DNA from 2 places in the Klebsiella sp. MISC125 genome. Region 1 is predicted to be linked to the other one. Evidence: predicted binding sites of a transcription regulator. Region 1 holds the regulator's gene; the other holds the start of a gene.
What was found. The regulator PurR, encoded in region 1, represses purine synthesis genes. The targets are predictions, from matches to a motif close to CANGCAAACGTTTGCNTG.
Positions count from the first base shown of each region.

Region 2: the regulator PurR is predicted to act here: its motif matches at 5,897-5,914, upstream of ACMYSL_RS27010 (NCS2 family permease).

Region 1 is NZ_CP180448.1:2,755,666-2,765,934, reverse strand. It holds gene rnt (ribonuclease T) at 1-72, shown strand, start outside; gene ACMYSL_RS13105 (Grx4 family monothiol glutaredoxin) at 127-474, opposite strand; gene ACMYSL_RS13100 (C40 family peptidase) at 814-1,698, shown strand; gene sodB (superoxide dismutase [Fe]) at 1,946-2,527, shown strand; gene ACMYSL_RS13090 (MFS transporter) at 2,605-3,771, opposite strand; gene ACMYSL_RS13085 (YnhF family membrane protein) at 3,939-4,028, opposite strand; gene purR (HTH-type transcriptional repressor PurR) at 4,325-5,350, shown strand; gene punR (DNA-binding transcriptional activator PunR) at 5,369-6,280, opposite strand; gene punC (purine nucleoside transporter PunC) at 6,402-7,586, shown strand; gene cfa (cyclopropane fatty acyl phospholipid synthase) at 7,885-9,033, shown strand; gene ACMYSL_RS13060 (PadR family transcriptional regulator) at 9,074-9,616, opposite strand; gene ACMYSL_RS13055 (L-lactate MFS transporter) at 9,833-10,269, shown strand, end outside.
Region 2 is NZ_CP180448.1:5,763,585-5,773,853, reverse strand. It holds gene ACMYSL_RS27045 (ABC transporter permease) at 1-525, shown strand, start outside; gene ACMYSL_RS27040 (ABC transporter permease) at 525-1,382, shown strand; gene ACMYSL_RS27035 (YjcB family protein) at 1,421-1,702, opposite strand; gene ACMYSL_RS27030 (EAL domain-containing protein) at 2,246-3,850, shown strand; gene soxS (superoxide response transcriptional regulator SoxS) at 3,835-4,164, opposite strand; gene soxR (redox-sensitive transcriptional activator SoxR) at 4,249-4,707, shown strand; gene ACMYSL_RS27015 (glutathione S-transferase family protein) at 4,967-5,635, shown strand; gene ACMYSL_RS27010 (NCS2 family permease) at 6,024-7,373, shown strand; gene ACMYSL_RS27005 (Na+/H+ antiporter) at 7,521-9,167, shown strand; gene ACMYSL_RS27000 (LysR substrate-binding domain-containing protein) at 9,278-10,159, opposite strand; gene ACMYSL_RS26995 (CidA/LrgA family protein) at 10,263-10,269, shown strand, end outside.

The DNA of each region.
Region 1 (10,269 bases):
CAGCTGTTTTGCGAAATCGTCAATCGTTGGAAACGACTTGGCGGCTGGCCGTTACCGGTAGCCGAAGAATAGTAGAGACAAAAAAAGCGACTCCACCAGAAGTCGCTTTTTTATTGGCAGCAAAAATTACTCTGCTTTCGGCTCGTCAGTCTTGTACTTAGCGGCCGTTTCTTTGATCAACGTTTGCAGTTCGCCGCGCTGATACATCTCAATAATGATGTCGCAACCGCCAACCAGTTCGCCATCAACCCACAGTTGCGGGAAAGTCGGCCAGTTTGCGTATTTCGGCAGCTCTGCGCGGATGTCCGGGTTCTGCAGAATGTCGACGTAAGCAAAACGTTCGCCACAGGCAGACAGCGCCTGCACGGCCTGGGCGGAGAAACCGCAGCTTGGCAGTTTCGGGGACCCTTTCATGTACAGCAGGATTGGGTTTTCAGCGATTTGATGTTGGATTTTTTCTAAAGTCGTGCTCATTGTCTTGCTTCCTTAAACTTCTCTACGGCAGTAATTTGTCATTGTAGCGTCCTGAACGCAGGACCGATAATAACATTTTTGTCACTCTTCACATTTTATCTTCTGTGCCCAGAAGTTGCCTCAAAAATATCATTTTATCGTCTGACGCAAGAGTGTGTTGCTCATTTTTCATGCGACATGGTTATTGTCTGACGTATTTTTTTGCAATCGTTAACCAAACGACACTTTAGATACAAAAGAATATTAACTCTCAGGGTTTTTATGCTTTAGAATCGATGCAGTTTGTCATTCATCGTCAGGCATCTGTATATGTCTGTAATTTAATCAGGGGATTGCTCAGTGGCGCGTCTTAACAAAATCGCGATTTCGCTCTGTGCATTACTTATTACGTCGATCTCATTTACGCCGCTGGCGCATGCTTCCGGGCATACGCACGCTTCGGCTACGCCAAAAGCGCATCCGGCCAAAGGCACTACCGCAGAGCGTAAGAAAAAAGCAGCCAGTTCCAAAAGTAAAACCACCGCTAAAACCTCCAGCAAGAAAACATCGACCGCCAGCCGCGCAAAAGCCCCTACCCGCACAACCGCCTCAAGCCAAACCGCGCTTAACCGTCAGGTTGCCGGTGCAAGCAAAAAATGCGTATTGCGCAAAGGCTACAAAAAGCAGTGCGCTAGCTCGACAAAATCGGTAGCAGAAAGCAAAGTCGCCAGAGCAAGCGTGCAGAAAAAGTGCGTCGTGCGCAAAGGCTATAAAACCCGCTGTAAACCTGTCGCTGATGAGCCTCAGTTGACCATCGCCGATGCGCATAAAGCTCGGGTACAAAAGGCGCAAAGCACCGCCATGTCGAAGTTAATGGATCAGATTGGCAAACCTTATCGCTGGGGTGGTACTTCGCCGCGAACCGGGTTTGATTGCAGCGGTCTGGTCTATTATGCCTATAAAGATCTGGTAAAAATTCACATCCCGCGTACCGCTAATGAAATGTATCATCTGCGCGATGCCCGCCCGGTCGATCGCGGTGAGCTGCAAAGCGGTGATTTAGTCTTCTTCCGCACCCGTGGGCGCGGTACCGCCGATCACGTTGGTGTCTATGTCGGCAACGGTAAATTTATCCAGTCCCCGCGCACCGGTCGCGATATTCAAATAACCTCGCTGAGTGAAGATTACTGGGAACGCCATTACGTTGGCGCGCGCCGCGTCATGACGCCAAAAACCATTCGCTAATTCTGCCTCGTCGCTTCTGCGGCGGGGTAACACTCTCTTTTGCCACATCTTTTAATTTGCTACTATTACCTTGCGTAATACATGGTTATTGCGCGAACTATACCCAAAATAATTCCAGTTGTATCAAGGCGGCAACTAAGCGCATCCCCGGGAGCGTACAAATAGTACGTGACCGGGGTAAGTGCAGGCAGCCAACAAAGATGCGGCTGGAAGTATGAAGGGTATAACTATAAAAAGGAGAGTAGCAATGTCGTTCGAATTACCTGCATTACCATATGCAAAAGACGCCCTCGCGCCGCACATTTCCGCAGAAACCCTGGAATACCATTACGGTAAACACCACCAGGCCTACGTCACCAATCTCAACAACCTGATCAAAGGCACCGCGTTTGAAGGCAAGACCTTAGAAGAAATCGTTCGCTCTTCCGATGGCGGCGTTTTTAACAACGCAGCTCAGGTCTGGAACCACACCTTCTACTGGAACTGCCTGGCACCAAACGCTGGCGGCGAACCTGAAGGTGAACTGGCGGCAGCTATCGCTAAATCCTTCGGCAGCTTTGCTGATTTCAAAGCAAAATTCACCGATGCGGCAGCGAAAAACTTTGGTGCTGGCTGGACCTGGCTGGTGAAAAATGCTGATGGTAGCCTGGCGATTGTTTCCACCAGCAACGCCGGTACGCCGCTGACCAGCGACGCAACCCCGCTGCTGACCGTGGATGTCTGGGAACACGCTTACTACATCGACTACCGTAATGCGCGTCCGAACTATCTGGAACACTTCTGGGCGCTGGTGAACTGGAAATTTGTGGCGGCCAATCTGGCGGCATAAAAGCAAACCGCAGAAGGATTGCGCCTTCTGCGGTTATTTTTCACTTCACTCACAATTCACATACTTTTCATGAACGATTAGTGGTTAGCAAAAGCCTCTTCCGGCTGCGACCGACCGCTGAAAAACACCAGCAGTAGCGCAACGCCCGCAATGATCGCTCCCATCACTGGGACGAATGCATAGCCCAGCCCACCAGATATCACCGCACCACCGGCGGCTGCGCCTAACGCGTTACCGAGGTTGAAAGCGCCGATATTAACCGATGATGACAGCCCGGGAGCTTCGTGAGCCACGCGCATCACGCGCATCTGCAGTGGCGGAACTACCGCAAAAGTCGCGGCACCCCAGACAACCATACTTATAGCAGCACCAATTTGTGACTGGGCCAGCAGCGGGATCGCCAGCATGATCACCATCAACAGCAGCAGAAAGCCCTTCAACGTCCCGGAAACCGAGCGGTCGGCAAACTTACCGCCAAGGTAGTTACCCAGCGAGAAGCCTACGCCAATCAGTACCAACATCGCGGTCACAAACAGTGGCGATGCGTTAGTGATGCTGTGCAGGACCGGTGATATATAGGTGTAAAGCGTAAACATCGCCCCTGCCCCCAGAACGGTGGTCAGCAGCGCTGACAGCACCTGCGGGCGCATCAGTACTGAAAGTTCCTGCTTAACATCAGGCCGCTCACCCGCGCTTCCTTTTGGCAGGGAAAACCACAGGCTGACCATCGCCACCACGCCGAGACCCGCCGTTGCAAGGAACGACATTCGCCAGCCGATAGTTTCCCCCAACCAGGTCGCCGCCGGAACGCCGCCAATGTTGGCAATTGTCAGCCCCATAAACATGGTCGCCACGGCGCTGGCCTGCTTATGCTTCGGCACTACGCTCGCCGCCACCACCGAGCCGAGCCCAAAAAAAGCGCCGTGATTGAGGCTGGTGATAATGCGCGACAGCAGTAGCGTGGTGTAATCCGGTGCAATTGAAGAGAGCACGTTACCAAGAGTAAAAATCGCCATCAGGAAAATCAGCGCATTTCTGCGCGCGCGGTGCGAAAGCAGTAGAGTCATCAGCGGCGCGCCAACCATCACCCCAATGGCATAGGCACTAATAAGCATTCCCGCAGCCGGAATAGAGACATCCACGCCTTTGGCGATAACCGGTAGTAGCCCCATCGGGGAGAACTCGGTAGTACCGATACCGAAGGCACCGATCGCCAGAGCGAGCAGGGGAAAGTTGATTTTCATTCAATGACTCCATCGGGCCGTCTTCAGCGACGGCATCTCATCAGAAGCCAAAAGCATGACATCAATCACAGAAAAACAAAAGTAAACGAAATGGCAAAAGATTTTTGCGAAATTGATAATAATGGCGGAAAAAGAAAAGGGAGAACGATGTCTCCCTCATATTGGAATTAGTGCAGTATGGCGGTCAGCCCTGCGGCGACAATCAAACCCAGAACAATAATCGTCGTTGTCAGCGAAAACTTTAAATCTGTATCCATCAATTTTTCCCCTTGATTATCCCCACATGAAAAGTGAGCTTGCTCATTTTTACATAGATTAGCGCAAATATCTTCCGAGATTTAGAGGGATGCACATTTTTGCTCTTCCCCTTTGCCCCAAGATCGGACAAAATCCCACGCTAATTTGAAAGCGTATCGGCCATTGACCCCTTCCTGTCGTTCTGTGTCGTTTTCCCGACGTGATGCAATGTTCAATTTTGGCATCAGGGTGTGTACAGGCAAACGTTTACGTACCGATTAACGGGCGATCAGGTCAAGGTCTGGAGTGAGAAGTAATGGCAACTATTAAAGATGTAGCGAAGCGCGCAAACGTTTCCACTACAACAGTATCACATGTAATTAACAAAACGCGTTTCGTTGCGGAAGAGACACGCAACGCTGTGTGGGCTGCGATTAAAGAACTGCACTACTCCCCCAGCGCCGTTGCTCGCAGCCTGAAGGTTAATCACACTAAGTCTATCGGATTGCTGGCGACCAGCAGCGAAGCGGCCTATTTTGCCGAAATTATCGAATCCGTTGAGAAAAGTTGCTTCCAGAAGGGCTATACCCTGATTCTCGGCAACGCATGGAACGATCCGGAGAAACAGCGCGCCTACCTGTCAATGATGGCGCAGAAGCGCGTGGACGGCCTGCTGGTGATGTGTTCTGAGTATCCTGAGTCGGTACTGAGCATGCTGGAAGAATATCGCCATATTCCGATGGTCGTGATGGACTGGGGTGAAGCAAAAGCCGACTTCACCGACTCGGTTATCGATAACGCCTTCGAAGGGGGTTATATCGCCGGGCGCTATCTGGTGGAACGCGGTCATCGCGAAATTGGCGTGATCCCCGGCCCGCTTGAGCGGAACACCGGTGCCGGCCGCCTGGCGGGCTTTATGAAAGCGATGGAAGAAGCGCAGATCAACGTTCCTGAAAACTGGGTCGTGCAAGGTGATTTCGAGCCGGAATCCGGCTACCGCGCGATGCAGCAAATCCTCAGCCAACACCATCGCCCGACGGCGATTTTCTGCGGCGGGGATATCATGGCGATGGGCGCTATTTGTGCAGCAGATGAAATGGGTCTGCGCGTGCCGCAGGATATTTCGCTGATCGGTTATGACAATGTGCGCAACGCCCGCTACTTCAGCCCGGCGCTGACCACCATCCATCAGCCAAAAGATTCTCTGGGCGAAGCGGCCTTCAACATGCTGCTGGACCGCATCGTCAACAAGCGCGAAATTTCCCAGTCTATTGAAGTACATCCGCGCCTGGTCGAACGTCGATCCGTGGCCGACGGTCCGTTTGTCGATTATCGCCGTTAATTCTCCTCGCGGCGCCGGCTATTCCGGCGCCCGCAGCCACTCCCTGTTCAGCGTTTCACTGTCGCCAAGGTAATCCAGCAGCCACATCAGCGCCGGTGAAGCATCGCTTTGTTGCCACGTCAGGCAGCAGGCCGCATCAGGGAATGGGTTTTCCAGCGCCAGCGCCGTCCATTCTCCGCTATCAATTCGCGGCTGTGCAAAATGCTTTGGCACCATGCCAACACACAACCCTGCGCTGAGGCAAGTCGCGGAAGCGTCCCAGTCCGGTACCACCACCCTCTTCTGATTATCCAGCAGCCACGTCGTGCGTTTCGGTAGCGAGCGTGAAGTATCTTCCCGTACCAGCGACGGCCAGTTGCGCAACACATCGTCGCTTAACGGGCCGTCTATTTTCGCCAAAGGATGATCGCTGGCCACCACGCAATCCCAACTCAGCATCCCCATATCGCGAAACGCATAGCGCCCACCGACGGGAATAGAGCGCGTCGCGCCGATAGCTAATTCCACGCGGCCATCAGCTAACGCATCCCAGACGCCGTTGAATACCTCCTGAAAGACAATCAGTTCAACGTCATCAAAATGACGATAGAAATCAACGATCATTTGCCGCATGCGCGCCGGTTTGACGATGTCATCGACGGCAATGGATAGCTGCCCGCGCCAACCGTTGGCTATCTGCTGGCACTGCTGGCGAGTGATCTGCATTTTTTTGATAACAGAGCGCCCTTCCTGCAAAAACCAGACCCCGGCCGGGGTTAATTCGACATCACGGTGACGACGTTCAAAGAGCGGAACCGCCAGCCACTCTTCCAACTGACGCACGGTATAACTCACCGCTGAAGGTACGCGGTGTAGCTCCTGCGCCGCTGCGCTAAAACTGCCGTTACGCGCAACAGCATCAACCACCTCAAGTGAGTATTCTGACCACATATTCTGCCTACAAAATTTTTGAATCCACCTGACAAATATTAGCGTTTCACAAGCCCGAATGCACTCCCTACACTCTGCCGCACCGTACCTGCATCAATAACAAGAGAATTTTATGCAACAATTGCAACAACCTGGGAAAGGATTTTTAGTCTGGCTGGCCGGGCTCAGCGTGCTCGGCTTTCTGGCCACCGATATGTATCTGCCGGCTTTCGCCGCGATCCAACAAGATCTCAACACTTCAGCGGCTTCAGTCAGCGCCAGCCTGAGCTTGTTCCTGGCAGGCTTTGCCATTGGACAGCTTTTTTGGGGGCCGCTCTCCGACCGTTACGGACGCAAGCCGGTACTGCTAAGCGGCCTGGCCATTTTCGCAATCGGCTGTCTGGGGATGCTTTGGGTGCAAGATGCCACGCTGATGCTGGCGCTGCGCTTCATTCAGGCGATTGGCGTTTGCGCCGCCGCCGTGACCTGGCAAGCGATGGTGACCGATTACTACCCAGCCCATCGCACAAACCGTATTTTTGCCGCCATTATGCCACTGGTGGGCTTGTCTCCAGCACTGGCGCCGCTGCTCGGTAGCTGGCTGCTGGTTCATTTCGAATGGCAGGCTATTTTCGCCGTTCTGTTCGCGATAACCCTGTTGCTCATGCTGCCGGCCTTGCGCCTGAAAGCGGCGAAAAAGACGGTTGTCGGCACCCAGCAGAAGCTGACTTTCCTTGCCCTACTACGCTCGCGCGAATACAGCGGCAACGTGCTGATTTATGCCGCCTGCTCCGCCAGCTTTTTCGCATGGTTGACCGGCTCGCCATTTATTCTTCACGAGATGGGGTACAGCCCGACCGTTATCGGCCTGAGCTACGTTCCGCAAACTATCGCGTTTCTGGTTGGCGGTTACGGCTGCCGTGCGGCTTTACAAAAATGGTCAGGGCAGCAGATCCTGCCGTGGCTGCTGGTGATTTTCTCCATCAGCGTTGCCGCTACCTGGCTGGTAGGTTTGCAGGCTAACGCCACGCTTGTCGGATTAATGATTCCGTTCTGTGCAATGGCGGTGGTAAATGGCGGTATTTATCCTATCGTCGTTGCTCAGGCGCTGAAGCCGTTCCCGCAGGCGACCGGTCGCGCCGCAGCTTTGCAAAATACCTTACAGTTGGGTCTTTGCTTTATCGCCAGCTTGCTGGTTTCTACGCTGATAGCGACACCGCTGCAAACCACCACCAGCGTGATGCTTATCTCCATTGTGCTGGCCGGTATCGGTTACCGTATGCAGTACAAGGCCACCGCGTTGGCAACAGAATCGTCACATGCTTAAGGTAATCTTCAGATAGTGTTAAGGTCCAGTAATTAGCTTGCTAACATATTTTTATTGAAAGCCTGTTTTTAGCGGCCTATACTGGATCCGGCATCACATAAATAGAAAGATTAATTGATTTAACGGGAGCAGGATGCGTCCCGTTTCTCCATGGAAGGCCTTTCGGCAAGGGTTATCTCCCTTCCTCTGTTCTACGTCGGATAGCAGCCTCACGGATTGTCCGTGAGATTTCTCACAAAGCCAGAAAAGCGTCTACGCTGTTTTAAGGTTCTGATCACTTGGGCGTGATGGAGAAGCTATGAGTTCATCGTGTATAGAAGAAGTAAGCGTACCAAATGATGATTGGTACCGGATTGTCGCTGAATTATTAGGCCGTGCGGGCATCGAAATTAACGGTCCTGCCCCCTCCGATCTGCGGATTAAAAACCCCCTCTTTTTTAAGCGCGTTTTACAAGAAGGGTCGCTGGGATTGGGAGAGAGCTATATGGACGGCTGGTGGGATTGCGAGCGGCTGGATTTATTTTTCCACAAGGTCTTACGCGCCGGACTGGAAAATCAACTTCCCCACCATTTTAAAGATACCCTTCGCATCGCGGGCGCTCGCTTATTCAATTTGCAAAGTAAAAAAAGGTCCTGGATAGTCGGCAAAGAACATTACGACTTAGGTAACGATCTTTTCAGCCGCATGCTCGACCCTTTTATGCAATATTCCTGCGGATACTGGAAAGATGCGCAGAATCTGGAAGATGCACAGCAGGCAAAATTAGATCTGATCTGTCAAAAGCTGCAGCTTGAACCCGGAATGCGGGTGCTGGATATTGGCTGCGGCTGGGGTGGTCTGGCTTACTATATGGCTAAAAACTACCAGGTCAGCGTTGTTGGTGTCACTATTTCAGCCGAACAGCAAAAGATGGCCCAGCAGCGTTGTGAAGGGCTGGACGTAACAATTCTGCTTCAGGACTATCGCGATTTGCATGATAGTTTTGACCGCATTGTTTCCGTTGGTATGTTTGAACATGTCGGGCCTAAAAATTACGACACCTATTTTGACGTGGTGGATCGTAATTTAAAAGCTGACGGTCGTTTCCTGCTGCACACAATCGGCTCGAAAAAAACCGATCATAGCGTCGACCCGTGGATTAATAAATATATCTTCCCCAACGGTTGTCTGCCGTCGGTACGCCACATCGCACAGGCCAGTGAAACGCATTTCGTGATGGAAGATTGGCATAATTTCGGTGCCGATTATGACACCACGCTAATGGCATGGTATGAGCGTTTCCTCAATAGCTGGCCGGAAATCGCTGACAACTATTCGGAAAGATTCAAACGTATGTTTAGCTATTACCTGAATGCCTGTGCTGGTGCTTTTCGCGCCCGCGATATTCAGCTCTGGCAGGTGGTTTTTTCTCGCGGTGTCGAGCACGGCCTGCGCGTGGCTCGCTAATCGCTGTCCCTCCTGCGCCGCTGGCGCAGGGATTTCTTTTTTACTCACCGCGACGGCAGTAACCAATGCATTTATCAATCCAGCCTAGAACGCTTTCCTGACGACATATCGCCCCCTCAAGCACAATAAAATCACCAAACCTGTCGCTCTCAAGAGGCGGAACCTGCGGGTACTGCTCCATCGTTTTTTGCAACACATTCAGCCTTTCAAGGTGTTGAATACGCTGGTTTTCCAGCAGATGGATACGGGTGTCTAAATCCAGATAGTGGGAAAAATACATGCGAACCCGAAAAACGTCTTTCGCCGTTTTTTCGATGGGCTCGTCTTTATGCAACCATTTCAGCAGTTCATCTCGCCCGGCTTCGGTAATGCTGTACTTCTTTTTTTCCAGAATATCGCCACTGATTTCAATGTCATACGTCACCAGGCCGTCGTTAAACATGCTCTTCAACTCACCATAAATCTGGCTGTGCTTAGCGTGCCAGAACTTTGCCAGTTCATGATTAAACGCCTTACTGATGTCATAGCCGGTCAGTGCCGTGCGATTAAGTAGGCCAAGAATGGCATAGGTTAAAACTCTCATTGCGCCTCACCTGTCGACTGTCTGCGCGCAGTATATCACGCCTCTCGATCCACTTTTCGTCTTCATCCCTCGTGATAATCATGTCAATTAAAACATGTAAACATTGACATGATTATATGTGTGGTTTAGCGTTTCTTCAGGATTATTACACTCAGCATCTGTTAATAAAATATTGATTTTGTTGCTGAAAAGAAAAATTAAAACTGAGGATTAAACATGGACTACTCAAGGAAAAGATGGCGGATTCTGATAGCCAGCTGTTTTATCAACCTGTGCGTCGGTTCGATGTACGCATGGAGTATTTTTGCCGCGCCGATGGCGGACTACCTCTCACAACTTCACGATACCAACATCACTTCAGCGAATCTGGCTATCGTTTTCGTCATCTGTAACTCCGTCGGCCCGATCACGATGATCACGGGTGGAAAAATCAACGATACGCTCGGCCCCCGGCTGGTGATTTTTATCGGTGGGCTCATGTTTGGCGGTGGAATGATACTTTGCGGCTTCGCCTCACAAATTAGCCACCTGATATGGGCCTACGGTATTTTAACCGGACTGGGATTAGGGATGGTGTACGGTGCGACGATCAGCACCTGTATCAAATTTTTCCCTGATAAACGCGGTTTCGTCGGCGGCATGACCACCGCGCT
Region 2 (10,269 bases), 3.0 Mb from region 1:
TTTATCCCTTTTATCGTCGCCGCGCAGATGATGCGTACCTTTCTGGCCAAAAACGGCTTGATGAACAACGCGCTGGTGGCAACTGACCTCATCACTCCGCTGGAGACCGTCTCCTGGCTGGGTTGGAAGGGGATTATTATCACTTTTGTCTGGAAGCAACTGGCGTTTGCCACGTTGCTTATCTGTGGGGCAATGGCCGCGCTTGAGCAATCGCAAATTCTGGCGGCGCGTAATCTTGGGGCATCGCGTCCGCGTATTCTGTTCGACATTATTTTGCCGCAGGTGCTGCCAGCAATCGGCGTGGCGCTGGTGCTCTCCACCGTCACCATGATGTCGGTGCTGTCGGTCCCGCTGATGATAGGCGTCGGCTCGCCGACGATGATGACCGTGGATATGGCCTTCCGCGTTAATTCCTATGGCGACTATGCCGTCGCTAACGCGCTTGGCGTGGTGTCGTTGCTGATTTGCGGGGCGCTGTCGTGGTTTTATCTGCGCCATAGTCTGCAGCAAAAAGGGAGCGAATAATGAAAGAGGCAATCATGACACGACCGGGAACGCTGCTGGCGAAAGGCCGCAGAAAGCTGAGCGCCAGCCTGCCGCTACAAACGTTACTGGTAGTCTTTATGCTGCTGGCGATGTTTGGCCCGCTGCTGAACTTGCTCATCTGGACGGTGGCGGAGAGCTGGTTTTTCCCGCATTCACTGCCCAGCCAATGGGGGCTGAAATACTGGTATCAGGTATTCAGCCCCTACAGCGATGTGTCCGGCTCGCTGCTGACCAGCGTGCTGATTGCGCTGCTATCGGTGTTGGTATGTCTGCTGATCTCCATTCCGGCGGGCTACGCGCTTTCAAGGCGCGGGATGCCGCTACGGGTGTTGTTTATGCTGTTGTTTCTGATCCCGCAGGCGTTTCCCAATCTGACGGTGTACATGAATATCGCCCGGCTTTTCTATCAATGGGGGCTTAACGGCACGGTAGCGGGGGTTGTGTTGGTGCACAGCGTACATGGGTTGATGTATTCGGTGTGGATTTGCGTGGCGGCCTTTTCGGCGGTTGATCCGCTACTGGCGAGGGCTTCGCGTAATCTGGGGGCCGGACCGATTTACACCTTCTGGCATATTGTGCTGCCGCAGGCTTCGCCGGGAATTATCGCCGCCAGCATTTTTGTCTTTCTGGAATCGCTGGACGAATTTACCGGCACCTTTTTTGTCGGCGCGCCGGATATCACCACCTTGCCGCTGCTGCTGTATAACGCCAGTATGTCGGGCAACTATCAAGTATCGTCAATTACGGCGCTGATTTTACTGGTGCCGTCGCTGCTGTTTATGCTGGTGATTCATAAATTTATGCGCCCGGAGATGCTGTCGAAAATGGGCAAATAGCGGTAAAAAAAGCTTCCCGTTGGGAAGCTTTTTTTACATCAGGTCATCATCATCGGCCATTCCGGCGGGGTCTGACTCATCACTTCAATCATGACATCTTTGATATTGCCCCAGATCTTTGCAACGTCCAGCAGCGTAATACCTAACAGACCGGTGGCAAACCAACAGGCTGCGGCCAGGCCTACACAGCTACAAATAACCGCTAAACCGGCATAATCACTTTTACGCAGCTGAATATTCATCGAGCTGGCCAGGAACATCAGCACTGCGCTCACGAGTGGCCAGCGCAAAAGTACGACACTGGTAGTAATGGTAGCCATCAACCTTTCCTCAAAGAAATGCGGGAGCCTTTGACAACCTGACGAGACTAACGATGACGTGGTGCTCTGGCTATCTACAGGCAAACAAGAGAGTAATGAAACAACGTTCTTGTTTCATCAACTAATGTGAACTATATCACAATTGTTCTTTTATTCACCAGCCAAAAAAAGTACTTTTCTTGCGCTTATTAACCCCTTTATTTGAGTGGTTAATAAGAGAGGGAGGGATGTATCTTTCATTCAGAAGGCGATTATAAACGATAGCCAGCCGCAATTCTTTTTTATTAGCGTTTATGTTCTGCGGATTTTATTACTTATTCCCGCCAATTATACGGATAAACCGAATGAGATAGTGGAGCTAATCTCATTATGTTGAGAATGTTTCTCCAGCCTTCTATAAGTCAGTATTATTCATGATTCATAGTTATGAGGTTTTTACGTCAAAGTGTGGGTTGCTGAATTGCCCTGATTCATATCACAGTAAGCAGAGTCATCGGGGCCTTTCACCTTGATTAAGGCGTATCGCATGGATAAAAAGCGGAAATGAGTCATAGCTCGCCACATAAGGCGTTAAGAGTATTTGGCATCGTGCTGGTTATTCTGCTACCGGTGATGCTGGCATTGTGGTTTGCACAAATACGCGCCAAAGCAGAAACCACCGATCAGCTACGGGTGTTTTCTAAGCTGGCGCTGCAAAAAACTGAGGTGGTCATTCGTGAAGCCGATGAGGCGCGCGATAAAGCCAGGTTATATCAGGGGGAGCTATGCTCGCCACAGCATCAGCAATATATGTTGGGCATTGTTCGCGGCCTGCTCTACATCGACGATTTAATCTATGCTAATGGCACGCATTTTTTCTGCTCGACTTCGGTACGTCGCCAGGCCGGATGGCGCATTCCGGCTGCGACGTATACTAAAAAGCCGGATATTGCGATTTACTACTACCGCGAAACCCCTTTTTATCCCAGCTATGCCATGAACTATATGCAGCGCGGTCATTATGTGGCGGTGATTCATCCGCTTTCCTTTAGCGCGTTGATAACCAGCGACCGCGATCTGGCATGGGGCGTTTTTGATACCAAAACCAACCAGTTTTTTTCCGTCAGTACGAATGCAGACTCCGGTCAACTGCATCGGTTGATCCGTGATGAAGAGGCGTTTTTTCATCAGGATGGACGCGTTTATACCATTGCCCACTCCACCGTTCGCCCGATAGCCGTCATTATGTCCACTTCGCGGGTGAGCTATTATCAGAATTTTTATAATCAGGTCACGCTGACCCTGCCGCTAGGGCTGATTTGCAGCATCTTGCTTTTGCTGGTGTGGTCACGCACCCGACAGCAGTATCATTCTCCGCGCAGCATGCTGCAGCGAGCGCTAAACCGTCGCCAACTGTGCCTGTACTACCAACCGATCATAGATATCAAAAATAATTGCTGCGTGGGTGCCGAGGCGCTGTTGCGCTGGCCTGGATTTGATGGCCCGGTGATGAGCCCGGCGGAGTTTATCCCGCTGGCGGAAAATGAGGGGATGATTGCGCAGGTCACGGACTATGTGGTGGATGAGGTATTCGCCGATATGGGCGAGTTTCTGGCCCGGCACCCGCATTTATACGTGACAATCAACCTTTCGGCTTCGGATTTCCACTCCGCGAGATTGATTGAGCACATCAACGAAAAGGTCCACCGCCATGCAGTTAGCGTGGAGCAGATTAAAATCGAAGTGACTGAGCGCGGGTTTATCGATGTGCCGAAAACCACCCCGGTGATTCAGGCCTTCCGCGACGCGGGGTATGAAATTGCGATTGATGATTTTGGTACCGGCTACTCCAACCTGCACAACCTCCATTCGTTGAACGTTGACATCCTCAAGATTGATAAATCCTTCGTTGATGCGCTAACGAACAACAGCACCAGCCACCTGATTGCTGAACATATTATTCAGATGGCTAACAGCTTGCATTTAAAGATCGTTGCCGAAGGGGTTGAAACGGCCGACCAGGTGGCGTGGTTACAAAAGCACGGCGTGCAATACTGTCAGGGCTGGCACTTTGCGAAAGCGATGCCACCGCTGGAGTTTATGCAGTGGCTGACTAACGCCCGCACCAGCCTTTGCCCGCATCAACAACATCTTCACGCGGAGATTTGATGGCGATAGGCGCTGGGCGTGCGGTCGAACTCGCGGCGGAAAACCCGCGAAAATGTTTGCTGCGACACGTAGCCAAGATCCATCGCGATATCAAAAATAGGGCGCTGGGTGGTTCTTAGCGCTTCTGCGGCAAGCAGCAGGCGGCGCTGGCGAATGTAATCCCCCAGGGTTTGATGCATCACTGCACGAAACATCCGCTGCAGATACCATTTCGAATAGCCCGATTTTCTGGCGACTACATCAATGTTAAGTGGTTGATCGATATGTTCATCAATCCATTCAATAAGCGTTTGGATAATATCGTGATGGGACATATTGCGGCCTCTCTCAATTCTCGATTCGTCGTTTTGTCTGTGGGCGAGTATAATTCCTCAAGTTAACTTGAGGTAAAGCGCTTTATGGAAAAGAAATCCCCTCGCATCAAAATGCTGCTGACCCCCGGCGAAGTGGCAAAACGAACCGGTGTTGCTGTCTCCGCGCTGCACTTTTATGAAAGCAAGGGGCTGATTCACAGCCAGCGTAACGCCGGTAATCAGCGGCGCTATCGGCGTGATGTCCTGCGCGCGGTGGCGATCATTAAAATTGCGCAACGTATTGGTATTCCGCTGTCGACGATTGGCGATGCGTTCGGCGTGTTGCCGGAAGGGCATAACCTCAGCGCCAAGGAGTGGAAGATGCTGTCATCCCAGTGGCGGGAAGAGCTGGATCGGCGCATTCACACCCTGACCGCACTGCGCGATCAGCTGGATGGCTGCATTGGCTGCGGCTGCCTGTCGCGTCGCGACTGCCCGTTACGTAACCCTGGCGATAAGCTGGGCGAAGAGGGGACCGGCGCGCGGCTGTTGGAAGAGGAGTAAAAAAACTAAAGCGCCACAACAGGGCGCTTTAGTTGTTTTCCGGTCTTGGTCTTTCGCACTATCCCGCTGCTTCGCAGGAGGGTTTCCCCCGACGTCGGCTCCCCTCGGTATTGCGCAATGTGTTGATTGAGGTTCCGGTTTGTGCCGACAACTTAAGTGTGGCACTTCCCGCTGATTTTTCCTCTTTGGTTTGCCGGAAAATTTCCGTCATTCGCCGCCTGTTCCTATAGTTAATTTGAACAAACAGCGGGAGAGGCCCATGTTGACGGTACATCATCTTAATCAGTCGCGATCGCAGCGCGTGTTATGGGCACTGGAAGAGCTGCAACTGCCTTACCAGATAGTCTCTTATCAGCGGGGGAAAAATATGCTCGCCCCGGCGGAGTTGAAAGATATTCATCCGCTAGGTAAATCGCCGGTGGTGGAAGATAACGGCTACATCCTCGCGGAATCTGGCGCAATCCTCGAATATTTGCAGGAGACCTATGACAGCATTCAGCGGTTCAGGCCGCAGTCGATAGAAGATAAGTTGCAATACCGTTTTTGGCTGCACTACGCCGAAGGTTCGCTGATGCCGCTGCTGCTGATGAAACTGGTGTTCGCCAGCCTCGGTAAACCCCCAGTACCGTTCGGCATGCGCACTTTAGGCAATGCGTTAGGCAAGGGCGTACAAAAAGCCTGGCTTGATCGGCAAGTGGAAACGCACGCCCGTTTTATTGAAGAGCATCTTTCCCGACACCGATGGTTTGCCGGAGCCGAACTGAGTATGGCGGATATCCAGATGAGCTTCCCGGCGATGGCGTTGCTGGCGCGCGGCGGTGTGGACCATTTACCGCATCTGACGCAGTGGGTACAGCGCATAGAGCAGCGCCCGGCGTGGCAGAGGGCGATTGAGCGCGGTGGTCCTTTTACCTTACCTAGTGGGTGAAGCATTACTAAAGCCGATGACTGGAAAAAGTTGCTATCAGTGCAATGCAAAAATGTTACCGGATTGCGCATGGACGATAACGTTTGCGCATCGGCTGGTTATTTCCTGAACGTCATAAGCGAAATTTAGCGAAATACGGCAATCTTCAGTTGAAAAGGCCCATCTAAAGGCTGGATAATCGTTTGCCTTTTTATTTTGCTCATCATTTCCTCTGCTAACAGGGGGGAGCAAAGTCATTCTTCACACCGTATTGTATGCGCGGAGTTAAACGTTTGCTTTTCACAGCCCCTGGCGCTGCGATGTAGCACAAGGAGATCGCGTTTAACTGGCAGTGGATGGTCCACCTCGCATCCAAACGAACGATAAAAATTCTCAGGGGAAGTTTTCTATGTCTACGCCTTCAGCGCGTACCGGCGGTTCATTGGACGCCTGGTTTAAAATTTCTGCTCGCGGCAGCACCGTGCGCCAGGAAATCGTTGCCGGTCTTACGACCTTTCTGGCGATGGTGTATTCCGTCATCGTGGTGCCGGGGATGCTCGGAAAAGCCGGTTTCCCACCGGCGGCGGTCTTTGTCTCCACCTGCCTGGTGGCGGGCGTTGGCTCTCTGCTGATGGGACTGTGGGCGAACCTGCCGCTGGCAATTGGCTGCGCGATTTCGCTGACCGCCTTTACCGCCTTTAGCCTGGTGTTGGGCCAACAGATCAGTATTCCGGTAGCGTTGGGTGCCGTGTTCCTGATGGGCGTGCTGTTTACCGTGATTTCCGCAACCGGTATTCGTAGCTGGATCTTGCGTAACCTGCCGCAGGGCGTTGCGCACGGCACGGGGATTGGTATCGGCCTGTTCCTGCTGCTGATCGCCGCCAACGGCGTTGGTCTGGTCATTAAAAACCCGCTGGACGGTCTGCCGGTGGCGTTGGGTAATTTCGACAGCTTCCCGGTGATTATGTCGCTGGTGGGGCTGGCGGTGATTATCGGCCTCGAAAAACTCAAAGTGCCGGGCGGTATCCTGCTGACGATTATCGGCGTGTCGATTATCGGTCTGATTTTCGATCCTAACGTTCACTTCTCCGGTGTTTTCGCTATGCCGTCGCTGAGCGACGAGCACGGCAACTCGCTGATCGGTAGCCTGGATATCGTGGGCGCGCTGAACCCCATCGTTCTGCCGAGCGTGCTGGCGCTGGTGATGACCGCAGTATTTGATGCTACCGGCACCATCCGCGCGGTGGCCGGCCAGGCAAACTTGCTGGATAAAGATGGGCAGATTATCAACGGCGGCAAAGCATTGACCACTGACTCCCTGAGCAGCGTCTTCTCAGGTCTGGTTGGCGCGGCTCCGGCAGCGGTCTATATCGAGTCAGCCGCAGGTACTGCCGCGGGCGGTAAAACCGGCCTGACTGCGGTAACCGTTGGCGTGCTGTTCCTGCTGATCCTGTTCCTCTCTCCGCTCTCTTATCTGGTACCGGCGTACGCGACGGCTCCGGCGCTGATGTACGTTGGCTTGCTGATGCTGAGCAACGTGGCGAAAATCGACTTTAACGATTTTGTCGATGCGATGGCGGGCCTGATTACGGCGGTCTTTATCGTTCTGACCTGTAACATCGTTACCGGCATTATGATTGGCTTTGCTTCACTGGTGATTGGTCGTCTGGTGTCCGGGGAGTGGCGCAAGCTGAACCTGGGGACGGTGATCATCGCGGCGGCGTTGGTTATTTTCTACGCTGGCGGCTGGGCGATTTAACTTTTTCTGCTAATCACGGGCGGCTTTGGCCGCCCGATTTATTTTTAAGCCACATCCTGTTTCCTTTTGCGTTAATCTGAGTAGCGTACCATTTCGAGACATGACGCCTCAGATGTAAAAAAAGAAAACGCAGCAAACAGGGAACACATGGAAATATTCTTTACCATACTCATCATGACCCTCGTGGTCTCTCTCTCCGGGGTGGTTACACGCGTACTGCCCTTTCAGGTTCCACTACCTTTAATCCAAATAGCCATTGGCGCGATGCTGGCCTGGCCTACCTTTGGACTACACGTCGAATTCGACCCTGAACTCTTTCTGGTTCTGTTTATCCCGCCGCTGCTATTTGCTGATGGCTGGAAGACGCCGACCCGCGAATTCATTGAGCATGGGCGAGAAATATTTGGTCTGGCGCTAGCGCTGGTGCTGGTGACGGTGGTCGGTATTGGCTACCTCATCTACTGGATCGTGCCGGGCATTCCGCTGATACCGGCCTTCGCGCTGGCGGCGGTGCTGTCACCGACGGATGCCGTAGCGCTCTCAGGGATTGTTGGTGAAGGGCGCATCCCGAAAAAAATTATGGGGATTTTGCAGGGTGAGGCGCTGATGAACGACGCCTCCGGCCTGGTCTCCCTGAAGTTTGCCGTCGCGGTAGCGATGGGCACGATGGTCTTTACCGTCGGCGGAGCGACGGTAGAGTTCTTCAAAGTGGCGGTGGGCGGCATTCTTGCAGGATTCGTGGTCAGTTGGCTGTACGGGCGTTCAATGCGCTTTCTTAGCCGTTGGGGCGGCGATGAACCGGCAACGCAGATTGTCCTGCTGTTCCTGCTGCCGTTCGCTTCCTACCTGATTGCCGAACATATCGGTTTTTCCGGGATCCTGGCGGCGGTTGCTGCGGGGATGACCATCACCCGTTCCGGCGTGATGCGCAGCGCACCGCTGGCGATGCGCCTGCGTGCTAACAGCACCTGGGCGATGCTGGAATTCGTGTTTAACGGCATGGTTTTCCTGCTGTTGGGGCTGCAGTTGCCGGATATTCTGTCGAGCTCGCTGGTGGCGGCAGAGGCGGATCCGAACGTTGAAACCTGGATGCTGTTTACCGATATCATCCTGATTTACGCCGCCCTGATGCTGGTGCGCTTTGGCTGGCTGTGGACGATGCGTAAATTGAGCCAGCGCTTCCTGAAAAAGAAACCGATGGAGTTTGGCTCCTGGACCACGCGTGAGCTGCTGATCTCCTCCGTCGCCGGGGTGCGCGGGGCGATTACCCTTGCCGGTGTGCTGTCGATTCCTCTGCTGTTGCCGGACGGTAACGTCTTCCCGGCGCGCTATGAGCTGGTGTTCCTTGCCGCCGGGGTGATTCTGTTCTCCCTGTTTGTTGGTGTGATTGCGCTGCCGATTCTGCTGCGCCATATCGAGTCGAGCGACCACGTTCAGCAGCGCAAAGAAGAGCGTCTGGCGCGGGCGGCAACGGCGGACGTGGCGATTGTCGCGATTCAGAAAATGGAAGAGCGCCTGGCATCAGACACCAAAGAGAATATCGATAATCAGCTGCTGACCGAGGTTAGTTCGCGGGTAATTGGTAACCTGCGTCGTCGTGTCGATGGACGTAACGATGTGGAAACGTCGATGCTGGAAGAGAGCCTCGAACGCCGGTTCCGCCTGGCGGCGCTGCGTTCAGAGCGCGGGGAGCTATACCACCTGCGTGCCACCCGGCAGATCAGCAACGAGACGCTGCAGAAGATGTTGCACGATCTCGACCTGCTGGAAGCGCTGTTAATCGAAGATCATTAATCCCGAGCCTGTGCTCCGGCGGCGCCTGACGCGCCTTGTCCGGGTTACCGTCCCTCAGACGATTGGGAATCTGTAGCCCGGGTAAGGCGTTTACGCCGCAACCCGGGAGCTCACTCCAGCCAGAATGCCTTACTGCACTCCAGCCATGCCCGCGCGCTGTGCGACATATACACGCCCTCCCGCCAAATCATCCCCAGCTCCCAACGCAGCTCGCTCTGCAACGGTATCCAGCAAAAACTTTGCGCATCGAGACGCTGGCAAATCGGCTCCGGCAGAATCGCTATCCCAATCCCCGCTTGTACCATCGCGGCCAGAAAATCCCACTGCCCGCTACGCACCGCAATACGCGGCTTAACTTCATGCTGGGTAAAAAGCTGCATCAACTGCTGGCTGAGGGCAAAATCTTCGTTGTAAATCACCAGAGGATGCTCGGCGAGCGCCTTCGGAGACAGTGACGATAGGCTTTCCCATTGCGCTGTTCTCGGGGTCAGCACGCAGAGTGGATGACTAAACAACGACAGCGTGCTCAGGCCGCTTGTCTCATCAACGGGGAGCGCCGTCATCGCCAGGTCTAGTTCGCCGTTGCTTACCGCCTGCTGCACCGTCAATCCGCCAAACTCGGCAATCTTGAGTTCAATACCCGAGTAGCGCTGGCGAAAGTAGCTAATCGGTTCCGCCATCAGCATTCCCACCATCGGCGGGATCCCCAGACGCAGCACACCTTTGTGCAGATGATTAATATCGCTCAGCTCCGACTCGAGCTGATGAAACTCACCAAGAATGGCCTGTCCGCGCTCGAAAACCACCCGCCCGGTATCGGTCAGCAATAGCTTGCGCCCATCGCGAATCAGCAGGGTGCAGTTCAGCTCATCTTCCAGATTTTTGAGCATCTTGCTGATGGTGGGCTGCGTGACGAATAGCTTCTCCGCCGCACGGGTAAAGCTTTGCTGGCGGACTACTTCAACAAAATAACGCAGCGTTCGGATATCCATAATTATTCCCTGAGACTATACCTGTGATGATTTTAATTCATTTCTACCAGGCCTGGCGGCTCTCTATACTGCACGCCTGTCATCTTTTTCAGGAATTCCGCTCATGGCCT